Regions from separate parts of the Parasphingorhabdus sp. JC815 genome, predicted to be linked through region 1. Evidence: predicted binding sites of a transcription regulator. Region 1 holds the regulator's gene; each other region holds the start of a gene.
The links. Region 1 encodes LexA, which represses DNA repair genes until DNA is damaged. Its sites were predicted from a motif close to GTTCCNCNCTTGTTCT; they were not measured.

Region 1 (10,297 bases):
GCCCGAAGGACTGCCCAGCGGGATTGCCTGTCTTGTCGGTTATTTTGGCTATGAAACCATTGGCCTGGTCGAAAAACTTCCCAGAGCGGAACAGTCCGAACTGGCTTTGCCGGACATGCTGTTTGTCCGTCCGACCGTTATCGTGATTTTTGATGGCTTGGCGGACGAGATGTTTCTTGTCGCCCCGGTCTGGCCGGAAGATGACGGTGATGCGGATGGCAAGATAGCCTTGGCCGAAGAAAGGCTGGACGAAGTAGAGCGGCAGATCGCCGCGAAAGTCCCGTCACCGATACGTTCACCACATCACATTGATCCTGATGACACTGTGTTTCAAACCAATCTGAAACCGGGACAATATGAAAATATGGTCCTGAAGGCCAAAGATTATATTGAAGCAGGTGATATTTTTCAGGTGGTTTTGGCGCAGCGTTTTACCACGCCCTTCGCCCTGCCCCCAGTAGAGCTATATCGTGCGTTACGCCGGATTAACCCGTCGCCTTTTCTGTTTTTCCTCGACCTGCCCGGCTTTGCCTTGATCGGGTCCAGCCCGGAAATATTAGTGCGGGCACGGGGCGGTGAAGTCACCATCCGGCCAATTGCCGGAACCCGTCCGCGCGGGGCCAATGCTGCACAAGACAAGGCTAACCGCGAGGACTTGCTGGCCGACCCCAAAGAACGCGCCGAACATTTGATGTTACTGGATCTTGGCCGCAACGATGTCGGGCGTGTCAGTAAAGCGAATAGCGTAGAGGTCACCGATAGCTATACCGTCGAATTTTACAGTCATGTCATGCATATCGTATCGAATGTTGTCGGTGAGCTTGCCCCTGATAAAGACGCGCTCGACGCCCTGTTCGCAGGCTTTCCCGCCGGAACCGTTAGCGGAGCGCCCAAAGTGCGCGCCTGTCAGATTATTGCCGAGCTGGAGCCGGAAACCCGCGGCGCTTATGCGGGCGGTGTCGGTTATTTCTCACCCGACGGCAGCATGGATAGCTGTATCGTTTTGCGTACCGGCATTGTGAAAGACGGCACCCTGCATGTTCAGGCCGGAGCCGGTATCGTCGCCGATAGCGATCCGCTCAGCGAACAACGTGAGTGCGAAGCCAAATCAGGTGCATTACTGGCCGCCGCAAAAGAAGCCGTGCGGCGTTCTCAGGATAGTGATTTCGGACAATAGGGCCGAGCTGTATTTTCGGGTAGCAGATGCCCTAAGTTCAGTAAGTTCACACCAAGGAAGGTTTATTTTTCGCTGATTCTTGGATTATCGTAGGATTTTCCAACAATTGTTCAACCCTTTGCCAGTCTCGGTAAAATTGCCGGCCGCGTTTACGCCAATATCAGGCGGAACAATATCGGGCGGAACAATATATATTCTGAGAAATAGCCACGCTGTGCGTATCATGGACGCCGCCATGTAGGAAAGGCGCTTTATATCCTCTTACATCCTCACTCCAGCATTTTAGGCGCTTTTTCCTGAAGTTTGGCTTTAATCTTGTTCGCAAACATCGCCAGCATGGGCGGTAGATCGAATATCGCGTAAACCTCTTCGTCGCGAACCTGCATTTCACCGCCAATCCGCTGACCTATTGCTTCCAGTGTGCAATGCAGCGTGTCGCCTTCCCAACGGTGGTCAGATAAAGTCGCGCCGGGGATGGTTTCGCTTAACTTGTGGATACCACCCGCAATCCGGCTGCGTGCTTCTGCTCGCCCCAATTTATGCGATATGGTAATGGTAACAGGCTCACTCATGATCTAATCTCTCTTTCTTCATCATTATCACTCTGATTCTCTCCGTCAAACGATCTGCGGGCTATGCAGCGGAAAAACTTGGCCTGCGATGTTTTTATGATTAGGCAGCATTTCATGATCTTGGTTATCGACAATTATGACAGCTTTACCTTTAATCTCGTCCACTATCTTATGGAATTGGGCGCAGAGGTCCGGGTAGAGCGCAATGATGCAATGCGGGCAAGTGAGGCATTGGCTACAGGAGCGGATGCGTTCCTCATTTCTCCCGGCCCCCGCACGCCCGATGAAGCGGGCATATCGCTTGATCTTGTCGCGGCTTGCGCGGATGCAGCAAAGCCGCTGCTTGGCGTATGTCTGGGGCATCAAAGCATTGGGCAGTATTTTGGCGGAAAAGTTGTGCGCGGCGGGTTAATGCACGGCAAAACATCTCCAGTCACCCATGACAATAGCGGAGTCTTTGCGGGACTTCCCTCCCCCTTTACCGCCACCCGCTATCATTCATTGATTGTTGAGGATATTCCACAATCTTTGATCGTCAATGCGACTGCCCAAGACGGATCTGTCATGGGTTTTCGCCATGAAAGCCTCCCAATTCACGGGGTTCAATTCCATCCCGAAAGCATCGCTACCGAATATGGCCATGACTTGCTTGCCAATTTCATACAACTGGCCGGACTGACCCCAAAGCAAATCGCATGATTGACAGACTGATACGGCAGCTTCCGGTTTCCGGAATGCGAGGAGAGAAATAATGACAACCACCCTTCCCGATCCGGCTGCGCCGCTGTCCAGCACAGATGCACAAGCTGCCTTTGCCGCCATATTTGACGGCAAGGTTGATGACGAGAGTATCACAGACTTTCTGGTCGCATTGGCCGACCGCGGAGAGACAGCAACAGAAATTGCCGCAGCAGCGAAAGAAATGCGTACGCGCATGATCCCGGTTAACGCGCCTGCCGGTGCCATTGATGTGTGCGGAACCGGCGGAGATGGCAGCCACAGCCTCAACATATCAACAGCGACATCGCTGATCGTTGCCGCATGCGACATCCCGATGGCCAAACATGGCAATCGCGCTGCGTCCAGCAAATCCGGCGCAGCGGACACATTGGAAGCTCTGGGCCTTGATTTAGACAAAGCATCGTCGGGCGGAGAGAATCTTTTACGCGAGATTGGTGTCGCGTTCTTCTTTGCGCCCAATCATCACCCTGCGCTGGGACCGCTGGCCCCTATTCGCAAGGCTATTGGCCGACGGACAATCTTTAATCTGCTCGGTCCTTTGTGTAATCCGGCACGGGTCAGGCGTCAGTTGATCGGGGTTTCTACCCCCGACCTTGTGGAAACTTTTGCTCAAGCAGCGGCGCAGCTGGACTATGAAAAAATCATGATCGTGTCCGGTGAAGAGGGTTTGGATGAGCTAAGCATTTCCGGGCCGTCCCGGTTAGCGATTGTCGAGGGGCAGTCCATTATCCACAGCCGGATTACACCCGAAGACCTCGGCCTTTCGCGCCACGATGCCGACGCGATAAAAGGCGGCGATGCGGCTTATAATGCCGCTGCCCTAAGGAAATTGTTACAGGGTGAACGCTCTGCCTATCGCGATGCGGTATTGCTTAATAGCGCAGCCGCCTTGATGGTTGCCGGAGCAGCCGAAAGTTGGGAAGAGGGCGTTGAAGAAGCAACCGAAGCGCTCGACAAAGGCTTGGCCAATGCCATATTGGACTGCTGGATCGCTAATCAATAAGATATAGATAATGAATAAACTCACCGAAATTTGCGAAGCGAAACGCGAGCATGTGCGCGAGAGCCGGACCGCTATGTCCCCATCTGCCCTGCGTGATCGAGTGATGGAACAGACCCCGCCCAGAGGGTTTATTCGCGCTATTGAAGAAAAGTCGGCCAACGGCTTTGCCCTTATCGCAGAAATTAAAAAAGCCAGCCCGTCCAAAGGTCTGATCCGGGCTGATTTTGATCCTCCGGCCCATGCCCTTGCTTATGAAGCGGGCGGTGCGGCCTGTTTGTCGGTGCTCACCGATGCGCCCTATTTTCAGGGTGCGGATGAATATCTTGTCGCAGCACGGGCGGCCTGCAACCTCCCCTGCTTGCGAAAAGATTTTATGGTTGATCCGTGGCAGGTGGAAGAATCGCGAGCGCTTGGCGCAGATGCAATATTGGTTATCATGGCCGCTCTGGATGATGGTCTGGCTCTCGAAATCGAGGCGGCAGCCCATGAACTGGGCATGGATGTTCTGGTTGAAGTCCACGACGAAAGCGAACTGGAACGCGCGCTTAAACTGCGATCACGGCTTTTGGGTATCAATAATCGCAACCTCAAGACCTTTGAAACCAGCCTTGAACAAACCGAACGTCTGGCGAAACTTGTTCCCAAAGACCGGATCATGGTATCGGAAAGCGGTATATTTACCCATGAAGACTGCCAGAGACTGGCGCAGTCGGGCGCCCGTGCGTTTCTGGTCGGAGAGTCACTGATGAAACAGGCCGATATCGAAGCGGCAACCCGTTTGTTGCTATCAGGCGAATATATAAACACATGAGCAAACTCACCCATATTGATGAAAAGGGCGCGGCGCACATGGTCGATATATCGGCCAAGCAAGACACGGTCCGTGAAGCAAATGCCGAGGGTTTTATCAGTATGAAGCCCGATGTTCTGGACGCGATCAGGGCGAATAGCATGAAAAAAGGGGATGTGCTGTCCACTGCCCGTATCGCCGGGATCATGGCAGCAAAGAAAACCAGTGACATCATTCCGCTTTGCCACCCGCTTGCTTTAAGTAAAGTCACTGTGGATTTTATATTTCAAAACGCTGGTATCACCGTTCACTCTATGGCGCGTCTGACCGGAAAAACCGGCGTAGAAATGGAAGCTTTAACAGCGGCTTCTGTGGCGCTTCTAACCATTTATGACATGTCCAAAGCCATGCAGAAAGATATGGTAATCAGCGATATTCGCCTATTATCCAAATCCGGCGGCAAATCGGGAGACTGGACCGCATAATGACGTCATTGCTGCCTTTTGAAGATGCACAGAAGCGGTTAATTTCCATGGCGGAGCCCTTGGCGTCAGAAACGCTTCCGGTCGCGGAAGCACTGGGACGCTATCTTGCTGAAGACCTCATTGCCCGGCGTAGCCAGCCTGCTGGCGATATGTCAGCGATGGACGGCTATGCCATCCGCTTTGCCGATCGCGAGGGGCCATGGCAATTGGCCGGAGAATGTAAGGCCGGAAGCCCGCCTTGCCCGCCTATCAAGAGCGGACAAGCAGCGCGGATCTTTACCGGTGCGTTGATGCCGGACGGGGCCGATACCGTCGTCATGCAGGAAAATGTGACGCAGGATGAAGATGGCGGGAATGATATTATCCGCCTGATATCAGACCCCTCACCGAGCAAAGGCCATCATGTTCGCGGCAAAGGCGGGGACTTTAATGCCGGCGATATAATGCTACAGGCCGGAACATATCTTAGCGCCGCCGCTTTAGGACAAGCTGTTATGGCCGGCGCGGGCAGCATTACAGTCGGGCGACGCCCGAAGGTAGCGGTCCTTTCGACCGGCGATGAACTGGTTGCGCCAGGCACCGACACCCTATCGCATCAGATACCAGCCAGTAATGACGTCATGATAGCTGCGATGCTATCACAGACACCTGCTATAACCCACACGATCAGCAGGATAAAAGATAATCTGGATAGCCTTTGTGACGCCCTTGCCAGCGTTGATGATTGTGACGTCATTGTAAGCATCGGCGGGGCATCAGTGGGCGATCATGATCTGGTAGCTCCGGCATTTGAGCGGCTGGGCGGACAGACAGATTTCTGGAAAATAGCCATGAAGCCGGGCAAGCCGTTAATGGCCGGAAAACTTGGTGACAGCATAGTTCTTGCCCTGCCCGGCAATCCGGTGTCTGCTTTTGTTACGGCGACATTATTTCTGCTACCGCTGATCCGGCATATCGCGGGTTCCCGCTCGCCATTGCCCGTCATGCAAACTGCTGAGACGCGCACTGCTTTGCCTGCGACCACGCACCGCGCCGAATTTCTGCGGGCAAAGGTCGATAATAGTGGGATTACGGCAATGAATAGTCAGGACAGCGCCAAACTTTCCGTGCTCGCTGCTGCCAACGCCCTGCTCTATCGCCCACCTCATAGCCCTGTGCAGCCAGAAGGCATGGCCGTTTCCTATATTACTATTTGAATAGCACTTGACTTACCTGTGTATGTTTCATAATTGTTCTTTATACGTTCCCGATAAGGACATATACTATGCTCACCCCGAAACAACATGAACTTTTATGCTTCATCCATAATCGCTTGGAAGAATCAGGTGTATCTCCTTCTTTTGAAGAGATGAAAGATGCGCTGGGGCTGAAATCCAAATCCGGTATCCACCGATTGATCAGCGCATTGGAAGAACGGGGGTTCTTGCGGCGCCTTCCCAATCGGGCGCGCGCCTTGGAAGTGACCAAAATGCCCGAAGGCGGGAATATCAAACTTCCGGAAGCGGCAGAATCAAATGTGGTTAGTATTTCCTCCGGTTCGCCGCGACCCGCCGCCGCGAAAGAGCTTACTGTTGTTTCCAATGATGTGATTGAAATTCCTCTCCATGGCCGGATTGCCGCTGGTGCACCCATAGAGGCACTGGAAGGTCAGTCAGCTCTTTCGGTTCCTGCGGCCCTGCTGGGTTCTGGTGAACATTATGCGCTGGAAGTGTCGGGCGATTCGATGATTGAGGCTGGCATATTAGATGGCGATTATGCCCTAATCCAGCGCACCCAAACCGCACGGAACGGTGAAATTGTTGTCGCATTGGTTCATGATGAGGAAGCGACACTCAAATATCTCTACAAAGAAGGCGCTACGGTGCGTCTGAACCCCGCCAACAGCGCTTATGAACCACAGATATTCGGTCCTGATGAAGTGCAGATACAAGGCAAAATGGCCGGACTTTTGCGGCGTTATAACTGATAGCCGGATTGACCCTGACGGGCCGCGGTTTAGTCCGCAGGTCCCGTGAATGCCCGGCGCGCTGCTGAATTTTCCGGCGCAGCAAAGCGCATCCAGCTATGATGTCCGTTACGGTCCCGAACAGTTGTGATCTGCCGGTTTTCCAAATCTATTGTCATGCCGCCAACCTGACTTAATGTTGCGCGATCCGCTTTAATCCAGCGCGGTTGGCAACTGCGCGGAAGATAACGGTCGCTGATCACAATATCAGCCCGTCGACAAGCGGCTGATAATGCCAGCGCCGGAATATGATAAGAACTGCGCGTAGCGAGGATCACCCAGTTTCTATCGGTCGTTCTTATTGTCACTGTGCAACTATCTGCATTGCAAGAGGCATTGGGCCAATCCTCCAGCAAGGCCGCTTCACCGTCAATTCCGGCATTTTCCAATATCATATTACGGACAAAACCCCCGCTGCGGGTGCGTAACATGGCCAGTTCACCCTCGTCAGAGCGAAACCCGACATGGCGGCCATCGCCGGTAATATAAACGTCCGGCGCGCGGGACAGGTTAATGATTAAAATAGCGATGATGACGGGAAGAACTCCCCAAATCCGCCAGCGCTGACCCCAAAGAGAGAGCCACAGACCGCCAAATACCAATAACGCAAATGCCATAAGCGGCATTGTTGGCAACATAGTCACCGACCCCGGGCGACTGGACACATAATGGGCCAGAATGATCAAACCACTTAGGGATTTTTCACATATCCACCATATCGGTGCACCAAGACCGAAAATATCAAGCACCAGCGCCAATGCTTCCAGCGGCATAATTACAAATGTTGTCAACGGAATAGCGATGATATTGGCCAGCGATCCATAAATACCCGCTTTATGAAAATGATATAAGGCAATCGGCATCAACGCCATTTCAACGACCAGTCCCGTCAGGAAAAGCCCGGCTAACATCCTGCCAAGCCGCTTGAGCGCAGCTTCTTCCCGCGTTGCAAATAGAGCCTGCACTTTGGGGTGGTCATGCATGGCAATAATCGCAGTCACCGCTGCAAAACTTAGCTGAAAACTTGGTCCGACTAGGGATTCCGGCCAGAGGATCAACACGAACAGGGCGCCCGCCGCAACCATACGCAATGTGATCGCGCTGCGCCCCATGATTAGCGCCGCCAATACAAGCAGCGCGGCGACACAGGCGCGAATTGTCGGCACCTGCGCTCCGGTCAGTAACGTATAGGAAAGCGCACCAATGGCGGCGCAACCGGCAGCGATTAACGGCAATCGAAAACGCAGCGCCAAGGGCGGGAAAAGCGCCAATAGGCGCAAAACCAGAAGATAGATTGCGCCCACGACCGCCGTCACATGAAGCCCGCTGATCGACAAAAGATGCGCCAACCCACTGCGGCGCATGGCCTTTGCGTCCTCGTCACTAATCGACCCACGATCTCCGGTAGCCAATGTCGCGCCAATCGCCCCTGCCCCGTCGTCCATGCGGGACTGGACATGATCGGAAAGCATCTGGCGATATTGCGGAATGACAGAAAATATTCCCCCTACCGGTCTTGCTGGCTGAACAATCCGGATGTCTCCCATTAGCCGCCCAGTAGCCCCCAACCCCATAAACCATGCACGGCGGGAAAAATCATAGGCGCCGGGCAGTGTCGCCATTCCCGGTGGCACAAGACGGGCACGCAATTGGATGACAGTGCCAACCTGTAAATCACTGGCCTGCGCTTCATTGGATGCAACACCATCACTCTGCAAAGCTGTCGCATAAGTCCCGATTGGCACATTCACACGGACCCGCGGAGGTAGATTCTGTTTACCATGGGTCGCCAGCGTCAACCGGACCATATCCCGGGCGCTTATCACTTCGGTCTTTTCTACTTCCGCATAGAAAGATGCCACTATCGGTCGTTCCAGAACCGGCGCAGCAACTACCCAGGACCGGAACCACATTACCCCGCATCCGATGGCAATAAGCAACAAAAACCAGATCAGCGCATTAGCGATTCTTCCGCCCTGGTCCCTGACTTTAGCTAACAGCGCCAATCCAGTGCACATCGCGATGAGAGCGATCCAGAATGCTGGCTTTGCAAGCAAAAACCAGCCAGCAATGCCGGTCCCGACAGCAACCGGCACCCATAAAGCCAACCGATCGCGTTCTTTTTCCAACTGCCTTTCAAGCCGTTCGGCTATTCGCCAATTCTTGATATAATCAGGGAATTGTCGAGCGAGAATACGCGTGCTAAGGGCCGTGTGATCCGAACCAGGAATAGCAGTAATGCCGGAAGAATCGGTATTTTTGCCAAGGCTGTTCGGGTCTATGCCACTTTGCATCGGATTCGCTTAACACAGGGAAAGATCAAGCGTGACTCTTAATGAAACAGAACAGGTCGTCACGCGGTTTGCGCCGTCGCCAACCGGATTTTTGCATATTGGCGGTGCGCGCACTGCGATGTTCAATTGGCTGTTTGCCCGGCACCACGGCGGCAAAGCGCTGCTAAGAATCGAAGATACGGACAAGTCACGCTCTACTCAGGAAGCGATTGATGCGATAATCGAGGGGCTAGACTGGTTAGGTCTGGACTGGGACGAAGAACCGGTTTTTCAATCAAAACGCGCTGACCGTCATGCCGAGGTGGCCCATCAACTGCTCGCAGACGGAAATGCCTATAAATGTTTCGCAACGCCCGAAGAGCTGGCCGCCATGCGCGAGCAGCAAAAGGCTGATAAAAAGCCTATGCGCTATGATGGCCGCTGGCGGGACCGCGACCCGTCCGAAGCATCGGAGGGCGCGCCCTATGTTATCCGCCTTAAAACCGAGCTTGGCGGCAAGATGACGGTTACCGATGCGGTACAGGGCGAAGTCTCTGTTCAAAATAGTGAAATTGATGATTTCATCCTGCTGCGTTCCGATGGCTCCCCAACCTATATGCTTGCGGTAGTGGTCGATGATCATGATATGGGCGTTACCCATTTGATCCGCGGTGACGATCATCTGAACAATGCCTTTCGCCAGTTGGCGATGATCCGGGCCATGGGCTGGAAAGAGCCTGTTTACGCACACATCCCGCTAATCCACGGAAATGACGGCGCAAAACTGTCCAAGCGTCATGGCGCATTGGGCGTAGATGCCTATCGCGACATGGGAATCATGGCCGATGCGATGTTTAATTACCTGTTGCGGCTGGGCTGGGGCCACGGAGATGACGAGATTATTTCGCGCAAGCAGGCGATACAATGGTTCGACCTGTCCGGCGTGGGCAAATCCCCTTCCCGCTTTGACGCTAAAAAGCTTCAGAATCTAAACGGCCAATATATCCGCGAAGCCGATGATGACGCGCTGGTGGAGTTGAGCGCGCCATGGGTCGAAGCGGAGCTAGGCACAAAATTATCGGTTTCTGATCGGGATTTGCTGGCTCAGGCCATGCCCGTTTTGAAGAGCCGCGCAATAAACATTATCGAATTGGCCAGTAATAGCCTTTTTCTCTATAAAAATCGACCACTTGACCTCGACGAGAAGGCACAACTTCTGCTAGATGCTGACGCAAGGCAACTGCTTGCAAC
Region 2 (10,297 bases), on a different contig from region 1:
GCCCGACTGGCAACTGGAGCCGGATGAAGAAGATCTGTTCGGCGCGCCCGAAGATGGCATCTATGTTGATGAAAACGGTATGCCGATTGAAACGGGTCAAGGGCTGGAATATGATATGGAAGGCGGGCAAGCACCCGGTGATCCGCCCCAACTGGATCAGGAGTGGATTGATTCAGTTTTAGGTCGATCAGAACCATCGGAACAAAAGAAACCTGCGGACCAACCGAACCGTCCGGCTGAACAGCCACCAGCACCGGTTTCAATTTTACCCAAGCCCGCCCCGAAACCAGCCACGCAGGAATAGCGTTTTATCTGGGCGGCACGCCGATGAGATGCAAACCCGTGCCATGCTGTTTAAGCCAGCGGTCAGCATCCTTGCGATTACCTTCAAAAATCCTGTCGAGGAGTTCGTAAAAATCGGGACTGTGATTCATGTGGCGCAGGTGGGCAACCTCATGCGCGACCACGGAACGCCGAACCAGTGGAGGGGCCATGACAAGCCGCCAGTTCAACCGGATCGCGCGGCGCCCCGAACAGCTTCCCCAGCGGCGCCGGGCATCGCCAATAGACAGCGTAGGCATATCCACTCCCGCCCGCTTGCAATAGAGCATAAGATCATCTGCATAAGTGGTGCGTGCCTGTTCCTTCATCCATCTTATTATGCGGCTTTCGATCCGGTTTTCAGGGCCGCCAACCCGAATTTCATTGTCAGTTTTCAAAGGCGTACGGCTAAATTCGGCGGACCAGTGGATGACATGCTCTTCGCCTGCAAAAGCAATCTCCGCGCCATTGATGATTGGAACAGGCGGCAATGCCTCGGCAAACTGATCCGCTAACCAGCCCGATTTGGACTGGGCAAAGCGCAGCGCTTGCGTCATGCTGGCATAGGGAGGCATTGTAATCCGTACATCACCCTTTACAATATCAGCCGAAACGGCAATGGAGCGCGCCCGCGCCACCTTACGCACAAGCAGCGGATAATAGCGCCCGCCCAGTTCAATCTCTAACGCCTCGCTATCCGGTGTGGTGCGCGCCTTAGAGCGGTCTGTCGAGAATATGGTGCTCAAGCGGCCCAGCTTCTACCTCCGTTATTACCTTGCCGCGTATCGAGTTTCCGGTTTGATGGATAGTTTCCCGGTCGCCGGATATCAGATAATGCCATTCCGGTAACGGTAAGTCACGCGCCCGCAATTTATAAGCGCAGCTGTCCGGAAGCCAGGTAAATTGATCCAGCTTTGTACGGGTCAGCCGGACACAATCAGGAACAAAAAACCGCCGCCGCCGATAATCGCTACACTGTGCAGTTTGCGTGTCGAGCAGCTTGCAAGCGATATTAGTCATATAGACCTCGCCGTCATCCTCGTCCTCAGCTTTTAGCAAACAGCATTTTCCGCAACCATCGCAAAGCGCTTCCCACTGGCCGCGGTCAAGCGTGTCGAGGGGTTGCTCCCAAAAGGGGCGCTTAGCTACCGCATCCATCGCGTGATTTCATCGGCAATTTGCTGAGGTGTGCCGTCAAAGGGGAGCAAGGCAACGGGCTCGCCTTCCGGGCCTAATAAATAAGCCTGGCGGCTATGGTCTACCAGATATTCACTGGTGCCTTCATCCTCGCGCTTGTCATAAATTATCAGAAATTTTTTCGCAACTTCAGCAATTTCATCAACGCTGCCGGTCAAACCGATCAGCCGCGGATGAAAAGCTGATACATATTGTTTCAGTTGCTCAGGCCGATCGCGTTCAGGATCAATTGTAATGAATATCGGTTGGATTTTATCCACCAAAGCCGGATCATCCTTCTCCGCCAAGGCCAATCCCTGCATCAACCGCTGCAGATCAACAGGGCATACATCGGGGCAATAGCTATAACCGAAATAGATGATCCGGTATTTTCCAGCAAAATCAGTATCCGATGTTTTTTCCCCGTCCTGGTTAGTCAAAGTAAAGCCGCCGCCGATTGCTGCTCCCGCAAGAGGCGCTTCTTCTTGTGCACCGCCATTTGCATCACCGGAAGATCCCGGGTTGCAGGCGGAGAGAAGCGATAGTAAAAGCGCGGCAGAGAAAAGAGAGAGAAATTTGTTCATCATAAGGCCAGCCATGGTCTGCTATCGGCGAATTTTCAACTCATATTTGACAGCATCTATCGTTAACAGGTGATAGATTTTTCAATTAATGCAAGGCGGCATATTATGCATTGGGGCAGCTTCGGACTTTCACGCAGCGGATTTTCACAATCAGACCGGGCAAATAGTGTCAGACCGTTCGTTCTGGCATTATTGGCCGCTTTTTCGTTGGCACTGCCGGGTGCTGCCAATGCACAATTTTCTGACAGCTATAACTTCCTCAAAGCAGTGAAAGACCGGGATGGCACAGAAGCGACAAAATTTTTGAATCAGCCCGGCACGGTAATCGTCAATACCAAGGATTTAACCACTGGACAAACCGCGCTTCACATCGTGGTAGCCCGCCGCGATCCCACTTGGACTGCGTTTCTTTTGCAAAAGGGTGCTAATCCCAACGTGCAAGATAATGATGGAACAACGCCGCTCATGCTAGCCACACAATTACGTTTTGTTGAGGGCGCCCGCGTTTTGCTGTCCAAGAATGCCAAGGTGAATCAGGCTAACAACCGGGGCGAAACTGCCCTGATCCGCGCGGTTCAGTTGCGAGATCCTGAAATGGTGAGACTATTGTTAGCAAATGGTGCTGATCCGGATCACACTGACACTCTTGCTGGCCTGTCAGCTCGTGATTATGCCACACGTGATCGACGGGCTTCTGCAATTTTGGCCGAGATTGAGAAAATGGATAAAAAGAAGAAACCCGAGCCCGAAGGCCGGTTTTTCGGTCCGCAAGGCTGATCGCCATTCTGACTCAATAGAATTCACATGCTACGGGGTCAGTCCAGCCATTTGTTACAGATAACCGGCGCATGGCACGCCTTGCCAATCGCGTAGTTTCTGTTTTGCGACGGGCCGGGGCCAGCGCATGGGTTGCCGCCGGACGAAGAATCTCCGCATCATAGGCATCAGCAACTATCATCCCTGTCCGTTCTGGCAGAAATTCAGCTCGATCAAGCGGTGTAACGTCAAATCCGCCCGGAAAAGCCCAATAAAAGCGATCGCAATAGTCCAGATATTCTGTCCACTTGCTATCGCCGAGCAAATCACCGCGTGCGACCTTTATCTCAACGATTATAACCTGTCCCTTGGCATCCAGCCCCATGAGATCTGCTCGCCTTTTATTCGGCAGGCTCACTTCGGGTAGGACCATGATATCATGTCGGGAAAATAACCGGGCTGTACCACGAGCAATTGCTGCCGCCCCCGTTAATGGGTGAGGCTCAGGGGCTAAAAAAGCTGCTAAAGACGAATCATCCTGGTCTATCATCATGCCGAAGAATTAGAACATAAACAGAACAAAAGAAAGACATTATCTTTATTCAAGCTAGAAAAGCCTATCATCATTTTCACAGTATGTGTTTCCTCGACTCAGACAGATACGTCCCACGGCTTTGGAATATTCTATTCTAAGTTCACTAAGTTCACACCAAGGAACGGCTAGTTTCCGGACGTTTTTGCAGATTATCATCCCTTATTTGACATTTTCGGCCAACACCTGAGCGCATGAGAGACCGTAAATAAAAAAGGCCCTCGAAAGGGCCCTTTTTCTAATATTGGAAAACAAAAATCTTAGCGATAGAAAATATGATTATCGATCATCGCCATCCGCTTTAACCGCCAGCCGGGCGATACATAACGGGCATGGAAGAATAAAGCACCTTCGACAGGACTTTCCCAACCATCGTTCATCGCAATTTTGGCAATCGCAACGGCGTTATGCCAATGGGAGTGGTTTTTATTTATCCGCGGCATTTTTCCGCCCCGAATGAAGGAGAATTGTTTGCGTTGATATACAACGCCGCACATGGTGTCGGGAAAGCGCGGGGAAGCGGCCCGGGCCATGACTACGCGAGCAACCGCAAGCTGCCCGGCTAATGTTTCACCTTTTGATTCAAAATAGATAGTACCGGCAAGGCACATCATTTCTTCGCTCAATGAATCTTCAACAGATTGCTGAGCGACCAAGTCACGCAGAGAATTGGTGTCGGTGTCTACATAATCAAAATTATTTTGAGAGGTGCGTTCTTCATTAGCGACGCGGTCTTCAACAATGACATCTTGAGGTATTTCGGAGAGAACTTCCTGTTCTTCTGCGAAAACAACTGAATCCGTCTCATTAGCGGATTCTACCATAGCCGGATCAATTACAATCTCCGCCTCTGGCATCTCTTCACTCGCTTCCAGTGCGAATGATGCATCGGTCATGGTAAGAGCCGCGACCGTAGTTAGTGCTAGCGACAAGACGCTGGCAGACTTAAAAATTTTGCTCATAAACCCGTTATTTAATGCGGCGAGTCCAGTGCGGGCCGAAACCTGCAAAAATAAGCTTAAAAACCAACCAACAGCTTATCCCTGTCCCCTCCGTCTGCATGTTTAGTCCTGTCAAAAAGACATTCTAGTGGACCAACCGGTGCATTGAAGTTGCACGCGAAATAAGCGCAGCCAGAACAGAGTCAACGAAATCAGGTCATTTCAGCGACGAGCTGTTCTGCATCCGGGATATCCAGTTCAATTAACCATAAATCAGGATCAAATTTGCTTCTCCGGTCCAGATATTCCTGTAAGTTTCCTTGTTTATCAGTAGGTTGAGACCAGATAACTTGCCATATTGAAGGTCCATCAAGACTCGGCATTTTCTCCAAAAGTCGCGGATCTTTACCTTTTTCCAAGCAAATAATTAGAATCGCGCCAGAGATTCGGTCGCCTTTTTGAATCACTGTCCCAAAGCCACCCTCCTGATTCACTTTACGCAAAAGCGATTGGACAATCATCTCGGCAGATAGGCGTGGTTCGATCATTCGGGTTCGATCATCTGAATATAATCGTCTATGTTCATCGGAGGAGTTCAGGAAGGCTGCTGATAGCCAGGAAGGGAAGCCAGCGGTATACGCGAGCGCATGAAGGTTCCCGTACCGCGGGCAATTTCTTCGCCATCCTCATCAATCAGGCGAGCATCAGCGACAAGAACCCGTCTTTTTCCGCTTACCCAGTTCCCTTCTGCGGTCACGGTGCTGGTTTTAAGTGGTCGGGTGAACAATAGGTTGAAAGCAGTGGTCAACAGAAAACGGTCCGTAACCAGGCTGTTCGCCGCATAAAATGCAACATCGTCAAGCATTTTGAAATAGCCGGTGCCATGGACGGCTCCGGCAGCATGATAATGGCGTTCATCAACAGAAAATGTGATGCGAGCTATGCCACGTTCGGTGATTTCAAGCGTGGAATCGAAAAACTGGTTGATCGGTGCTTGGGCATATAATCGCTCCAGCGCGCGAAAATGTTCTTCCGGTCCACTTGTTTCCGGCCCGCTTGTTTCTTGTTGATCGTTTTCTAAAGCCATTAGGCCGCTTGCTGGTCTTTTTGACCGGTTAGCAAGACATAAAGCGCGTCTTCTGAAGACGCGCCACGAAGCTTGGTCAATATCGATTCATCACGCAGAAAGCGGGAAATTTCAGCCAGCGCTTTCAGATGGTCCGAGCTGCCTTGTAAGGGAGATAACAGGCCAAACACCAGATCGACCTCTTGGCCATCATGTGCATCAAAGTCGATGGGTTGTGCCAGACGAAGGAACATACCAACACATTTGTCCAATCCCCTAATCCGCGCATGGGGTATCGCTACGGAGCCGCCAAAACCCGTGGAGCCCAAAGATTCGCGATCATGGAGAGCATCTACGACCATTTGCTGGTCAAGACCATAAGACTTGGCTGCTATTCCTGCCAGAGCCTGAAAAACCTGTTTTTTTGACATAGCCGTATCACTCGCCGTTACAGCGGCGGCATCGATATGAACTGACAAATATTCCATTACATCCTCATAGGTTCGTTGACCTGATACCTTACAGCGCTCCGGCTGGCGGTGGCCCGCCTTTAGCCGGAGCGCCGGTAATCACAAACATATTTTCGCCAGAGATGTTATCTCAATTCTATTTATCCGCAATCAACTTTCCGGAACTTTAGGCCCGAATCACTGGAGAACTGCGATTTAACTGTTTGTGGCAGCAGAATATTATTTTTGCGGTTCAACCCATCCGATCATGCCATCCGCACGGCGATACACCATATTATGGGCGCCTGTTCCGGCATTTTTAAACATTAAAGCGCCCGTATTGCGTAAATCCATCATCATAACCGCATCCGAAACGCTGGCTACGGGAATATCAGTGCTGGTCTCGGCAATAATTGGTGGTGCTTCGGCATCCATCAACTCCGATTCTTCCTCATCATCACCGCTATCAAACACCCGATAAGCAGCTTCCTCTTGTTTAGCAGCATATTGGGCCTGGAGATGATGGTCATTCAACCGGCGCATATAACGGCGTAACTGTTTCTCTATCTTCTCGGCTGCTTGGTCAAAAGCCTGATGCGCGTCTTCGGCACGGGCTTCTGATTTCAGCATCAATCCTTGCATGATGTGGGAAACTATATCGCACTGAAAATGATTATGAGGCGCTTTGCTAAAGGTTGCATGAGCGGAAATGGCCTTGGGAAAATATTTATCGGCTATTGCGTTCATTCTATCATCAACATGACTTTGGAGCGCATTACCGGTGTCTACCTGATGTCCTGAAACACGAATTTCCATAATTATTCTCCATTATAGTTAGGCAAAATTTTCAAATTCCAATCTAAAGACGGGCGATTTATCCGGTTAGATCTTTGCCCAAAGCGGATCTTCTATCTCTTTCATAAAGGCAGCGTGACGCGCCAGTTCCATTTCGTTTGCTTCATGGGCACGCGGCGCAATAAACTGCCGCCTCAAGGCGGCTTCCTTGCCTGAAATCTTCCGCCCTTCCGAAGCCGCATCCGCTTTTTCTTCCGATAGGCTAAGCCCGATCTGGCGACCACCAGTCAGTTCGATATAAAGTTGTGTCAATAATTCTGCGTCGAGCAGTGCACCGTGTTTTATACGGTGACTCCGGTCAATCCCATAGCGGCTGCATAAAGCATCAAGAGTCAGCTTTGCGCCCGGATGCTTTACTTTTGCAATGGCCAAAGTATCAATCATGCGGAACTGCGAAATAGGTTTCTTACCGCAAAGGACAAGCTCAGCATTCAGGAAATTAAAATCAAACTGGGCATTATGGGCAACCAGATTAGCATCGCCCAAAAACTCTAAAAGCTCGTCCGCACCGTCAGCGAACAGCATTTTATCGGACAGAAAAATATCGGAAAGCCCGTGTATTTCCTCTGCCGCTTTGGGCATCGGGCGCTGAGGATTATAATAGCAATGGAAGCTGTTCCCGGTTTCTAGCCGATCAATCATTTCAATACAGCCTATCTCCACCATCCGGTCACCACTGTGAGGGTCAAAGCCGGTAGTTTCAGTATCGAAAATTATTTCCCGCATATATCTAATATTGGACTCTCTTACCGGTTAGGCAAGAGAAGCTTTCAGTTTTTCGATAGTATTTTTAACCTGTTTGCGGGTTTCCTCCAAAGTCAGCGACGTATTGATGACATAATCCGCCCGTTTACGCTTCTCTGCGTCCGGCATTTGCAACGCTTTAATTTTCTCAAACTTGTCCGCCGTCATCCCGGGACGCTGCAACACGCGGTTGCGCTGATCTTCTTCGCTTGCAGAAACAACGATGATTTGATCGACACCTTGCGCTCCGGATTTTTCAAACAATAATGGTATATCAAACAGAACCATCGGCGCGCGCTCATTCTGTTGCAGAAATTCGGCCCGCATCGCGCCGACAGCCGGATGGATGAGCGCTTCCAGTTTTTTCAGCGCCTCCGGATTACCCAGAACAGCGGGACCAAGTTTCTGGCGATCCACGCCATTTTTACTTGTGGTGCCAGGAAATAGCGCTTCAATATCCTCCACCAACGCGCCGCCCGGGCCTTGTAAAATATGCACCGCGGCGTCAGCATCGAATAAGGGAATGTCTTCATCCGCGAACATCTGCCCCACAGTTGATTTTCCCATACCGATGGAACCGGTAAGGCCGATTATCAACGGTCCTGCTTTATTCTTCTGTTCCATCATTTCAGCAGCAGCTTTCTCAATAATTCGTCATGTTCCAGCGGTGGGGCTTGGTCAAAGAATATTTCAAACGCCACCGCCGCTTGGCCGATAAGCATCGACAAGCCATCAATTGTTTCCAGTCCTCTCGCCCTAGCAGCTTTTAGCAAGCTGGTTTTAAGCGGCGCATATACCAAATCATAGACAATGGCATCATCAGGCAAGGGAGAAAGATCAACGATCAATTCATCCTGTCCCTTCATCCCAAGAGCACTGGCATTGACAAGCAGCCGTGCCGGCGGAAGCGCAGAGCCATGTTCCAAAGCCTGTCCCTTTAACCCGAAACGCGCGAGCAGGGCCGAGGCTTTTAATACATTGCGGTTGATAATCGTAACGGAACCGACTTCAATGCGCGACAGGGCAAACAAAACAGCCTGCGCTGCGCCGCCCGCACCAATCACAATGACATCCTGATTTTTTAGCGGAACATCGGAAATTGGCGCAAAAAAACCACCTGCATCCGTATTAGTGCCAAATAGTTCACCGTTTTCAGCTTTGGCAACCGTGTTCATCGCTCCAATAGATGCGTGAACGTTACCCGGATCAGAAACATGGTCCATCACCGCCAGCTTATGCGGGATTGTAACATTGCAGCCCCGCCAGTCCGGATCATCCCGGCGGCTGGCAATATAGCCCTCCAACTCGTCAGGTTTCACGTGGAACATCCGGTATTCGGCCTTGATCCCCAGCTTTTCCAGCCAGAAGTTATGAATGACCGGGGATTTGCTATGGGCAATCGGATCACCGATAACCTCTGCATAAGGTAGACCTGTAGAACGATCGGTCATGATGGCATAACGCCGCGGACACGCAAATAATCAAGCAATTGTAACAGAGGTAACCCCATAATCGTAAACTGACTCCCTTTAATATCTGAAAAAAGCTGCGCTCCGCGGCCTTCGATCTCGTAGCATCCAACACAGTGGCGGATATTGTCCCATTCCGCCTCGACATATTGGTCGATAAAGGCATCGCTTAACTGGCGCATGCTTAAAGTTGCTATATCAATATGCCGCCAGACCGGTGATCCCTGATCCGCGATTACGGCTGCGCTGAACAATTTATGTTTTTTGCCGGACATCAAGCGTAAATGCGCTTTGGCATCCTCACGGCTTTCCGGCTTGTCGAGCATTGACCCGTCTTCCAGCGCCAGTAGCTGATCCGCGCCAAGGACAAGAGCCGGTCCGATGCGCCGCGACACCCGCACGGCCTTGGCTTCGGCCAGCGCATCAGCCACATTGCGCGCGGTCACGCCATCTGAGCGAAGCCCCTCCCTCAACGCCTCTTCATCAACATTGGGAGCCAGAGATTCCACCATAATTCCAGCAGCCTCGAGCATAGAGCGCCGGGCTTTACTTTGGGAGGCGAGGATCAGCATCGGCTCCACTATAGATTTATCCATCGCTTTTTTTCTCGCTATCTTCGGATTTATCAGCGCTTTCGGCTTTCTTCTTGGCTTCGATCTCGCGAATATCGCGATCATTATAGAAATTGATGATCGCAGCGGCGGATTCCTCGATCGACCGGCGCGTTACATCAATGGTGGGCCAGCCATTATCAGCAAACATCCGCCGGGCATATTGGGTTTCTTCCTTTACCTTTTGCTCATTGACATAATCTGTTTCGGCGGCCTGATTCAATGATAACAGCCTGTTACGGCGCACCTGCACCAATCGGCTGGTTCCGGCGACCAGACCAACAACCAGCGGGTTTTTCAAATGAAACAGCGCATCGGGCGGCGGCGATTCCGGAACGATAGGAATATTCGCGGTTTTATACCCGCGGTTGGCCAGATAAATAGATGTCGGTGTTTTTGATGTGCGGGATACGCCGGCAAGCACAATATCCGCTTCCTCCCAATTTTCCCACCCTATACCGTCATCATGGGCGATGGTAAATTGAATGGCCTCCACCCGTTTGAAATATGCCGCATCCAGTATATGCTGTCGTCCCGGCCGCGCTTTTGCTTCTTGCCCCAGCATGTTGGACAGGGCATCTGTGACCGTATCCAGCGCAGGCACAACCGGCAGGCCCAGATGACGACATTCCCGTTCCAGACGCGCGCGGATTTCTCGATTGACCAGCGTAAAAATTACCAGCCCCGGATTATCAGCGACCTCAACCAATATCCTGTTCAAATGCGTTTCCGA
Region 3 (10,297 bases), on a different contig from region 1:
AGGAAGATGGCAAAGATTATCATTTCGTCGGCGGTGATGAATTTGAAGAGATGATCGCGGACAGCGCTTTTCTGGAATATGCCACCGTATTCGGCAACCGCTACGGCACTCCTGCCGCGCCCGTGCAACAAAAGCTCGAAGAGGGTCAAGACATATTGTTCGACATTGACTGGCAGGGAACACAGCAGTTGTATCAGCGTGCAGGCGAAGATGTCGTGCGTATATTCATTCTGCCGCCCTCGCTCACTGTTTTGCGTGACCGTCTGGAAAGCCGCGCGACCGACAGCAACGAAATTATCGAAAGCCGTATGCAACGCGCGGCTAGTGAAATCAGTCATTGGGACGGATATGATTATGTGCTGGTCAATGATGATCTGGATGCCTGCTTTGCCAAAGTGCGAAACATCCTTGCCACTGAACGTATGCGCCGGGCGCGTCAAACCGGATTGATCAGCTTTGTTCGAGATTTGATGGCACAAGAGCGTGGGTAAACTGAGATCCATATAAAGACTCAATTAAACAAAAAGGGATGACGCCGGTAACATCGTGAACAAAGCGCAATTAAGGGGGTGGCGCTTTGAAACCCGGACTGGGAAACGGAGCTGCCTATGCGGTAGGCAAAATTTCCCGGAGGCCCGGATTACGAACCACGTTATCATGTGGCATCATCCCTTCGAAGTGCAAGCCGTTGGGCGATCCTGCACTGGTAAACAACAGTATCGCGATGAGGCTCTGGCGTTACATTATATTCTAATGGATCAATTAATCAGCAGTTTTCGACGAAAAGATGATGGGCTTCGACTACGGTCTATAAAACCGATAGACTGCGGCTTTTGGAATTGAAGCGCAAATTGTAGTCACTGATTTTTAACAGCTCTACACTATAGCAACTTTCCGATTTTATCCTGATTGATGAAGCATTTGATGCAAGGCAGCTCCGCGTGACCAATACTCCAATCGACAGCTCTGTCGGAACATGCTCGATAGGTCGATTTTTGACGGGTTTCATACTGTTTGCCGCAGCCTATGCACTAATCAATGAAGCACTCTTGGTCCATACAGTTCTTTATCGTGCATCAGCTTCTGATTATACCAATGCAGCGCTAGCCATGATGTCCTTTGTGGTTCAAGCGCTGGTGTTATTTGCTGCCGTCATGTTGTTACCACGCAAATACTTTCTATTCTGCTTGGCGCTCGTGACGGTTTCAGCTGCCATTAACGGTATCTATGGCCAAATCGTTGGCGACATTCTCGACCTGCAAAAAACCGCCTGGCTCATAGCTGAAGCGCGGCAGGCAAGTGACGCTGTACGGGAGTTTTCAGGTCCTCTGGCGCTGGCGCTCGGACAATTGGCACTGGCTATACTTTTATTGGTGGCGGCGCGGCGCATGTTGCACTCCGGCATGCACCCTAGCGGAAAAATAGCTGTTCCCGTGATTATAATGTTGCTAATTGCCCCGTCGCTTATTTGGCTGAGACTTGGCCTTTACCCGTTGGCCGCCGAGCGCAATATTTATAATTTTACCGTCTCCATTCTGTCCGCCGACCCGCCGCCAGAGCGTCGCGCGGTTACGCCAGAGCCGGACAGAAATTCCGACGTGGAGAAAATTATCTGGCTGATCGACGAAAGCGTTTCCGACACTGGCTTTTCGCAGATTATTGCACCGCAACTCGCCCAATTCGAGTTTATTGATTTTGGCAAAGCAGCTTCGATGGGCCATTGCAGCACACCTTCTAATGTAGCGCTACGATCGGGTGTGAATGTCAGGACTGTCGGCCCTATAACCGATCTGCGCCGTACCCCCTCTATCTGGGGCTATGCGGCGAAGGCGGGCTATGCCACTATGTTGATTGACGGGCAAATTTCCGGGCCACCTCAAAACCTGATACTGGCTCCGGAACGGGCACTCATCCAAGATTATCGCAGCGCCGCCAACGGTATGAAAACCGACCTTGAAATAGCCCGCATGGTCAATACGGACCTGAAAAAATCAGGCAAACAATTTATTTACATCAACCTGCGCGGTGTGCATTTTCAATATCGTGATCATTACCCCGAAGGCACCCTGCCCCCCGGCAGTAGCACTATCTCTCAATATAAAGCTGCAATAGCCTATTCCAAAACCGGATTCTTCGATGCGTTACTTAGTGGCATCGATCGCTCCAAAGCCGCAATATTTTACACTTCCGACCATGGCCAAAACATCAAAGAGGGCGTTCCCCCGCATTGCAGCGCCCGTCCGGTCGCTGCCGAATTCGCCGTGCCGCTCATCGCATTTCTGCCACCGGATGTGCAAAAGCGCTATATTAATAATGGCTCCACCGCCGTCCGGCATAGCCTCAGCCAGCTATTCCCGACCACATTAGCTCTGATGGGATATAGCGCCGACTATGCGAGCGAGAATTACGATAATCTTCTAACCGCTCCCACCGCACGCTATGTCTGGTTTGGCCGCGGCGTTGTTCCAGCAGAAAATGGCGGCACGATCGATTTGCAAAGTGGAGATATGTTCCCCGGACATTAGCACGAGCGCCATTTTATTCAGGTGAAGAAACTGCCTTGCAAAAGGAACATAACTGGAACATACTTTACGACCTGCTGGACTCTCTTCTTCAACTTCTGCAAAGTATATTTATGATCCTTTTCCCCCATTTGACGGCAAAAACCTTCGCGGTGCAATATTCCATTTCACAGCAGGCATCCCCCTTATGTTGACCCACATCAAAGTCAAAGGCGCACGGGAGCACAACCTTAAAGGCGTTGATATTGACCTACCGCGCGATAAGCTGATCGTTATTACCGGCTTGTCAGGCAGCGGCAAATCCAGTCTGGCATTTGACACCATCTATGCTGAGGGACAGCGGCGCTATGTCGAGTCGCTCTCCGCCTATGCGCGCCAGTTTCTGGAGATGATGCAAAAGCCGGATGTCGAGCATATCGAAGGGCTATCGCCTGCCATCTCGATCGAGCAGAAAACAACTTCTCGCAATCCCCGCTCCACTGTTGCGACCGTGACCGAAATTTACGATTATATGCGTCTGTTGTGGGCCCGCGCTGGCGTGCCATATTCACCCGCAACCGGTGAACCGATTACTGCACAAACCGTCAGCCAGATGGTTGATCGCGTTATGGCATTGCCCGAAAAAACGCGCTTCTACCTGCTCGCTCCCGTGGTACGTGGACGCAAGGGTGAATATCGCAAAGAACTGCTGGAATGGCAAAAAGCGGGGTTTACCCGGATGCGTATTGATGGCGAATTTTACGATATCGAAGATACGCCTAAACTGGATAAAAAGCTGAAACATGATATTGAGGTTGTTATCGACCGGCTGGTTGTCCGTGAGGGCATGGAGACACGGCTGGCGGACAGTTTCGAAACCGCGCTTCGGTTGGCTGATGGACTGGCGTTTGTTGATCTGGCAGAAGGCGTTGTTCCCGGCCGCGAGGAAGCGGCGACTGGTAGGAAAATGAAAGGCACCGGCCTGCCTGACAACCGCATTGTGTTTTCCGAACGCTTTGCCTGTCCGGTCAGCGGCTTTACAATCGAAGAAATCGCGCCGCGCCTTTTTTCGTTTAACGCACCGCAGGGAGCATGTCCCGCTTGTGACGGACTGGGTGAAAAACTTCATTTCGATGTTCAGTTAATTGTCCCTAATCCGGCGCTCTCGATCAAAAAAGGCGCAGTCGTACCATGGGCAAAATCTAACCCGCCCAGCCCTTATTACATGCAGGTTTTGGGCAGTCTCGCACGACAATTTGAATTTTCTCTCGACACCCCATGGCAAGAACTGTCCGATCATCACCGCGATATAATTCTCAATGGTACGCAAGGTTTGCCAGTCACTTTGCGCTTTCAGGATGGGCGCAAAAGTTACGAAGTCAAGAAACCGTTTGAAGGCGTGGTCGGCAATCTCACGCGCCGGATGCTGCAAACCGAAAGCGCGTGGATGCAGGAGGAACTGGCGAAGTTCCAGGCCGCTGCTCCATGTGAAATATGTAACGGTGCCCGGCTCAAACCCGAAGCTCTGGCAGTCAAAATCGCAGACGAGGATATCAGTATTCCGGTTCGTCGCAGTGTTGGCGATGCGCTGGTCTTCTTCAACGGTCTTGCGGATCAACTCGACGCGACCCAGCGACAGATAGCAGAACCTATTCTGAAAGAGATTATCGAACGACTGGGGTTTCTCAACAATGTCGGGCTTGATTACCTGAACCTTGACAGGACCAGCGGAACATTATCAGGAGGCGAGAGCCAACGCATCCGGTTAGCGAGCCAAATAGGTTCAGGGTTAAGCGGCGTTTTATATGTATTGGATGAACCCAGCATCGGTTTGCATCAACGCGATAATGACCGATTATTGACGACATTGAAACGTCTACGCGATCTTGGCAATACAGTGATTGTCGTCGAACATGACGAGGACGCTATCCGTACTGCCGATTATGTTGTCGATATGGGGCCGGGAGCGGGCGTTCACGGCGGGGAGGTTGTCGCTGCCGGCACGCTTAAGCAGGTGCTGAAATCCAAAAAATCCCTAACCGCGGCCTATCTAAATGGCTCACGGGAAATTCAGGTTCCGGATAAACGACGTAAAGGCAATGGCAAAAAACTGACCGTGCACGGCGCGACGGCAAACAACCTGCAAAATGTCACGGCGTCGATCCCACTTGGTACATTTACTTGCATTACCGGCCTTTCGGGATCTGGCAAATCCTCGCTGACCATCGACACGCTATATGCCGCTGCGGCACGCGCACTGAACGGGGCGCGTATTATAGCCGGTAAGCATGACAAAATCAGCGGCCTGCAATATCTCGACAAGGTGATCGATATTGACCAGTCTCCGATTGGCCGGACGCCGCGTTCCAACCCGGCTACCTATACCGGCGCTTTCACGAACATCCGTGACTGGTTCGCCGGCCTGCCCGAAGCGCAGGCGCGCGGCTATAAACCGGGGCGGTTCAGCTTTAATGTAAAGGGTGGACGCTGTGAGGTGTGCCGTGGTGACGGACTGATCAAAATAGAAATGCATTTCCTACCCGATGTTTACGTAACGTGCGAAGAATGTGGCGGCAAACGCTATAATCGTGAAACGCTGGAAGTGAAGTTTAAGGGCAAGTCCATTGCTGACATTCTCGACATGACGGTCGAAGATGCAGTTGAGTTTTTCAAGGCGGTTCCGCCGATCCGCGACAAAATGGCGATGCTTTATGAAGTCGGGCTAGGCTATATCAAGGTCGGGCAACAGGCGACCACCCTATCAGGAGGAGAAGCACAGCGGGTAAAACTCGCCAAGGAACTGTCTAAACGTTCCACTGGGCAAACGCTTTATATTCTTGATGAACCAACGACCGGCTTGCATTTTGAAGATGTCCGAAAACTTCTCCAAGTGCTCCACCAACTCGTCGAGCAGGGCAATAGCATAGTGGTGATCGAACATAATCTGGACGTAATCAAAACCGCCGATCATATCATTGACCTAGGCCCCGAAGGCGGTGTACGCGGCGGAGAGATCGTGGCTGAGGGTACACCAGAAGCCGTATCCAAAGTGGTTAGCAGCTTTACCGGTGGTTATCTGAAGGACATGCTGGGGTCTTGAGGTTCAATAAAAAACTCTCCCCATCCGGCCTAACGGATTATACTTCTGGATGCTTTAATCACCCCGCCCTGCCACAGGATAAATAGCGGCGAGATCAGTTCCAGTCCCATGGCCCCTACTTGCCACATCTCTGCCACGCCGATAGTTAAATAGGACACAGCCCGGCCAATACCGCCAATAAACACGGCAATGATCGCCAAACGAAATGCCAGAGATCGCCGTGCCACATTGCCTGCCGAATAGAATAGCATCACCGCTACGCCGATATAAACGCCGGAGAGATAGCGAAACTGATTGTCGATTGCCGGTGCGACTTCTCCGCTCGCCAATTGTGCCGCGCCAAATATTACTCCGGTAACGCCGAAATATAGTGGTATGAATGCGAAAATAATTGTCGCTATACGAAATAATGTCATGATTGCCCCCCATTTTTCTCCATTTCTCTTTCTGGAAAAGGTTCGGCACTCATCTTAACAATCTGATATAACAATGCTACCCCCAGCCATCGCTACAATCATTCTCTGGATTTTTCTGGCCCTCTCAGGCACAGGATTGGCGCTGGTGCTGCGAAGCGATCTGCCATTTCTGCGAAATCCCGTCCGCCGCACGCGGGCAAAAATTGTTCGCCATGACCGACGGTCGGAAGCGGGCCGCACCCTTTATCAGCCGGTATTTCTCTTCGCTGACGAAAGCGGTACTTTTTTCGAGGTGCGAGACAATCTTTTCATGCCCTTCCCAAAACCGGTAATTGGCGAAATCATCGAAATTATCTATCCCGAAGGCCATCCTATGCAAGCACGCATCCCTTATCCGGTTTTCCGCGGATTGCTCTATGCTGCGCTAGGTTATATATTCGTCATGACGGGAACAGAATTGACCGGGTGGTGGTGATATATCATCCAAATAATTGGTGGCGAAAGCCTTCTATTATGTCTAAATGTTTGTCATGCATATAGCCCATAACCCTGAAGCACCTGTTTGCGATACTATAGACTTTGACCAGTTCCTTAGCGTGGACATACGCGTCGGACAGATCATCCAAGCGCACCCTTTTCCCGAGGCTAGAAAGCCGGCTTTTAAACTCGTGATTGATTTTGGCCCTGTCATCGGAATAAAACGATCATCCGCGCAGATCACGGAAAATTACCGGCTGGAGGATCTGTTGAACCGTCAAGTTGCTGCGGTGGTCAATTTCCCCCCGAGGCAAATTGGCAAGTTTATGTCCGAGGTCCTCACTCTGGGCTTTCCCGATGCCTCGGGACATATTGTTTTATTCAAACCGGACGTTGATGTTCCACTCGGCAGTCGTCTTTCCTAAGAAAAGACAGTAGCAGCAATTGCTGCCGTGCGAGTGGTGGGGAAAGCCTTTGCAGGGCTCACACTAAAAAAGCCCGACGGCCGGGTCGCGAGGCCGTCGGACTTCTTGGAATTACGGCATCAACGCTAGAAGCATATGCCGCCGTAACCCTGCTATGTCAGAGATTTGTAAACTTTGTGTGACCATCCTCACGGAAAGGGAAAAAGAGAGATTTTATTTTTTGTATCGCCACTTGAGTAAATTTACATTTCCCCTAGGAAACCCGGTGGCCGGGTCGCAATACCACCGGGCTTCCAGTGGTATGTCCATTTAGGACACCCAGAGGGAAGTCACCGCCAAGAGGACGTAGCCTCAATGGAAGTGCGAGGCCGCTGCCCCCCACAAATATTTGTGAATTAGCGGCATCGCCTTATTGTGATAACGGGTGATTCCCGCAGACGCTGTGACAGGTATCACTGGCAGTGAAAGTAAAAAATCTTTCTTTCGCTGAATCATAAATAAACAACCGCAACGGTGATATGTGCCCCCTACCACGCTTTTTCATGGACGCGCAGATACGCCCACCCGGAGCCTGTGGTCCACAAACCCCATGGGAACATTAGGTAATCGGCATAAAGGCATGAGATTGCTACCAAAGAAAATGGGAGTCGATTCCTGAATAAATTCAGGTTTCGGCTCCCACTGCGCCTAATCAGGGATGCGACAATCTTTCGATTCGGGCATCCGCTTTTTCGGCGTTCGGCTACTGGGCCAATATCGTTTATGGTTTTTTGGTTTTCCGCAGCATCGCTCGCGCAATGATGTTTCGGTTTAAAACCCGATATTTGGTCCAGCTACCCGGTGATCATTGTCTATCCGATCCATATGGCTTGCGCCGTCATTTAACGGATTTCGTCCAATCACCAATCGAAACACCTTTCTGCTATTCATGCGAAAAACAGATAACATGGTTCGATTATCTTTCGGTGTTGAATCGTCCGGCGGGTCATCACTGACTGGTCGCGGGCCGGGTTCACATCCCGTCCGATAACTCGCTTATAACATGGGGTCTCGAGTCGCTCCAAGTGCCAGAATATGGATCATATCTAGCGCAATGTCCTAATCGGTGGATAGGCTTTCATCGTTTTCCGAACATGCCGGAACGAAGTAATTTATTTTACACAATATGCTGGGTAAAAGGACCTATGTAGAGATTTTATGCAGGTTTATGCTCAATCCGGGATAATGAATATACGGGTTTAATCAAACGAATTGCATTTCGTTCAAGCCATCTTGGCCCAGATCACAGAGCGAGGCTTTGTAGCCAGTGGGAAAACATCCGTTGGTCCGACCCTTTGATTGGGAGGAATCTTGTAAGGGCCGGACCTTCGGGACAATCCCGGCGCCATTAGGGAGGGGGAGAGGCAGCCGGGACTGTGTAACTTTAGCGTTTATACCTGAACCGTAGTCATCAAGATGATGCTGCTAACGGTCAGAGAGGCTAAAATATTGAAAAGCGTTTTCATGGGAATTCTCCTGTTTTTTAAAACGCCGATCAAACATCACTTTTCCTGTCGAACTAACAAGTCTTAGATGGACGCCTAAGAGAAAAGTTGCAATTGAGAACATAGACAGTCGAGTTGCACGTTTTGCAACCGATCCAGTTTAAAAACACAAAACTTGTTTAGTGGCGTCATTATGCCAATGGCACACAACAGCAACGGGAATTTCACCCGCCCACATATTTGCTGCGCCACGCTTATTTTTTATGGATCTATAGTGGCGTCCGGATTTGCTGCATTCACTATCCCGCCATCAACAATCAAAGTCGTTCCGACAACATAATTACCAGCGTTACTGGCGAGATAAATTGCTGCGGCTGCCATATCCTCGGGCCGTCCAATCCGTTTTGCAGGGATGCCTTTTTCAACAGCATCCTCATGGTCGCGAGCGCTTTTATTCATATTGGAGGCGAATGCACCAGGCGCAATACCGGACATAATAATATCTTCGGAAACCAGCTTGGATGCCATTTTGCGAGTCAGGTGCACAACTGCTGCTTTGGATGCCTGATAGCTATATGTCTCCCACGGGTTGACCTTGAAACCATCTATCGAGGCAATATTGACGATCTTTGCGGGCTGTTCAAAACTGGCAGCAGCTTTCAATTGCGGGTGGAGTGCCTGTGTCAGGAAAAACAATCCTTTAACGTTGGTGTCCATGACCTTATCCCAGCCGGACTCGGGGAAGTCGAGATATTCCGCACCCCACGCAACACCGGCATTGTTAATCAGAATATCAAGTTTTGGTTCACAGCTGGCCAATTCCGCGGCTAATGCCTTGCAGCCTTCAACGGTGCTGACATCACCTGGCACGGCGATACAATTGTCGCCCATTTCATCGGCAGCGGCTTTGCAAGCATCGGCCTTGCGGCCCGAAATATAAACTTTTGCGCCCTGAGCCAGAAAACCTTCGGTTATCATCCGACCAATACCGCGGTGGCCACCGGTCACCAAAGCAACACGACCTTCGAGCGAGAATAATTTGTTATAATCCATCAGTAATCCCCTTAATATCCGTGCATTTCGGCAACGCGATTTGTATGATAATTTATATCGCCCATAAATTCGGTCAAGGCGCGGTCCCGCTTCATATACAAGCCGATATCATATTCATCGGTCATGCCGACACCGCCATGCATCTGCACACCTTCCTTGACTGACAGCGCGGTCGCTTTTCCGGCTTTGGCCTTGGCAACGGATACCATCATTTCGGCTTTAGGCGAGCCTTCATCGAGCATCTGCTGCGCTTTTAATACAGCGGCACGGGCAATTTCCATCTCGCTGTATAGATGTGCTGCACGGTGTTGAAGTGCCTGAAATGACCCGATAATATGATCAAATTGCTTACGGCCTTTGATATATTCAACCGTAATATCCATCGCACCGGAACCAACCCCCAAAGTTTCGGCAGCGGCCCCGGCACGTCCGGCATTCAACATGCGCTGCAATACCGATGCACCCTCATCAACCTCGCCAATAACAGCATCTGCATCGACCAGAACCCCGTCAAATTCGACATGGGCCGCCATCGCGCTATCAACCAGACGGACGCTGTCTCTGGACATGCCTTGTGCGCTAGTCTCAACGGCAAAAAGCGTTAGCCCCTTGTCATCACCTGGACTACCACTTGTGCGCGCCGCAACAATCAACATATCTGCCGAACCGCCTTGCACAACAAATTGCTTTTTACCGTCGAGCTTAAAGCCATTGCCCTCACGCGTTGCTGCCATGGCAATCTGTTCGGGACGATGTTTCGCCCCTTCATCAACCGCCAAAGCCAATATACTATCGCCTGAGAGGATGCCGGGGAAATACTGATCGCGCAGTGCCTTCCCGC

Region 2: AB1K62_RS12160 (MmcB family DNA repair protein) is a predicted target of LexA. The motif match lies at 3,402-3,417, and genes of this name have one in related genera.
Region 3: uvrA (excinuclease ABC subunit UvrA) is a predicted target of LexA. The motif match lies at 2,569-2,584, and genes of this name have one in related genera.

Annotation. Positions count from the first base shown of each region.
Region 1 is NZ_JBFEFM010000001.1:538,085-548,381, reverse strand. It holds gene trpE (anthranilate synthase component I) at 1-1,177, shown strand, start outside; gene AB1K62_RS02625 (polyhydroxyalkanoic acid system family protein) at 1,447-1,749, opposite strand; gene AB1K62_RS02620 (aminodeoxychorismate/anthranilate synthase component II) at 1,864-2,448, shown strand; gene trpD (anthranilate phosphoribosyltransferase) at 2,501-3,493, shown strand; gene trpC (indole-3-glycerol phosphate synthase TrpC) at 3,501-4,304, shown strand; gene moaC (cyclic pyranopterin monophosphate synthase MoaC) at 4,301-4,768, shown strand; gene AB1K62_RS02600 (molybdopterin molybdotransferase MoeA) at 4,768-5,964, shown strand; gene lexA (transcriptional repressor LexA) at 6,033-6,734, shown strand; gene AB1K62_RS02590 (ComEC/Rec2 family competence protein) at 6,764-9,067, opposite strand; gene gltX (glutamate--tRNA ligase) at 9,099-10,297, shown strand, end outside.
Region 2 is NZ_JBFEFM010000005.1:131,513-141,809, forward strand. It holds gene AB1K62_RS12135 (PBP1A family penicillin-binding protein) at 1-304, shown strand, start outside; gene AB1K62_RS12140 (SprT family zinc-dependent metalloprotease) at 309-1,067, opposite strand; gene AB1K62_RS12145 (YcgN family cysteine cluster protein) at 1,036-1,479, opposite strand; gene AB1K62_RS12150 (SCO family protein) at 1,467-2,084, opposite strand; gene AB1K62_RS12155 (ankyrin repeat domain-containing protein) at 2,187-2,858, shown strand; gene AB1K62_RS12160 (MmcB family DNA repair protein) at 2,872-3,387, opposite strand; gene AB1K62_RS12165 (cell wall hydrolase) at 3,690-4,391, opposite strand; gene AB1K62_RS12170 (DUF1491 family protein) at 4,583-4,918, opposite strand; gene AB1K62_RS12175 (PaaI family thioesterase) at 4,966-5,457, opposite strand; gene AB1K62_RS12180 (PTS sugar transporter subunit IIA) at 5,457-5,924, opposite strand; gene raiA (ribosome-associated translation inhibitor RaiA) at 6,126-6,701, opposite strand; gene dnaQ (DNA polymerase III subunit epsilon) at 6,768-7,466, opposite strand; gene coaE (dephospho-CoA kinase) at 7,494-8,111, opposite strand; gene aroE (shikimate dehydrogenase) at 8,108-8,935, opposite strand; gene AB1K62_RS12205 (nucleoside triphosphate pyrophosphatase) at 8,932-9,525, opposite strand; gene AB1K62_RS12210 (pyruvate, water dikinase regulatory protein) at 9,542-10,297, opposite strand, start outside.
Region 3 is NZ_JBFEFM010000004.1:14,520-24,816, forward strand. It holds gene gmk (guanylate kinase) at 1-491, shown strand, start outside; gene AB1K62_RS09990 (sulfatase-like hydrolase/transferase) at 942-2,525, shown strand; gene uvrA (excinuclease ABC subunit UvrA) at 2,710-5,601, shown strand; gene AB1K62_RS10000 (DUF4345 domain-containing protein) at 5,631-6,017, opposite strand; gene AB1K62_RS10005 (DUF3592 domain-containing protein) at 6,091-6,492, shown strand; gene AB1K62_RS10010 (tRNA-binding protein) at 6,548-6,919, shown strand; gene AB1K62_RS10015 (SDR family oxidoreductase) at 8,665-9,456, opposite strand; gene AB1K62_RS10020 (acyl-CoA dehydrogenase family protein) at 9,468-10,297, opposite strand, start outside.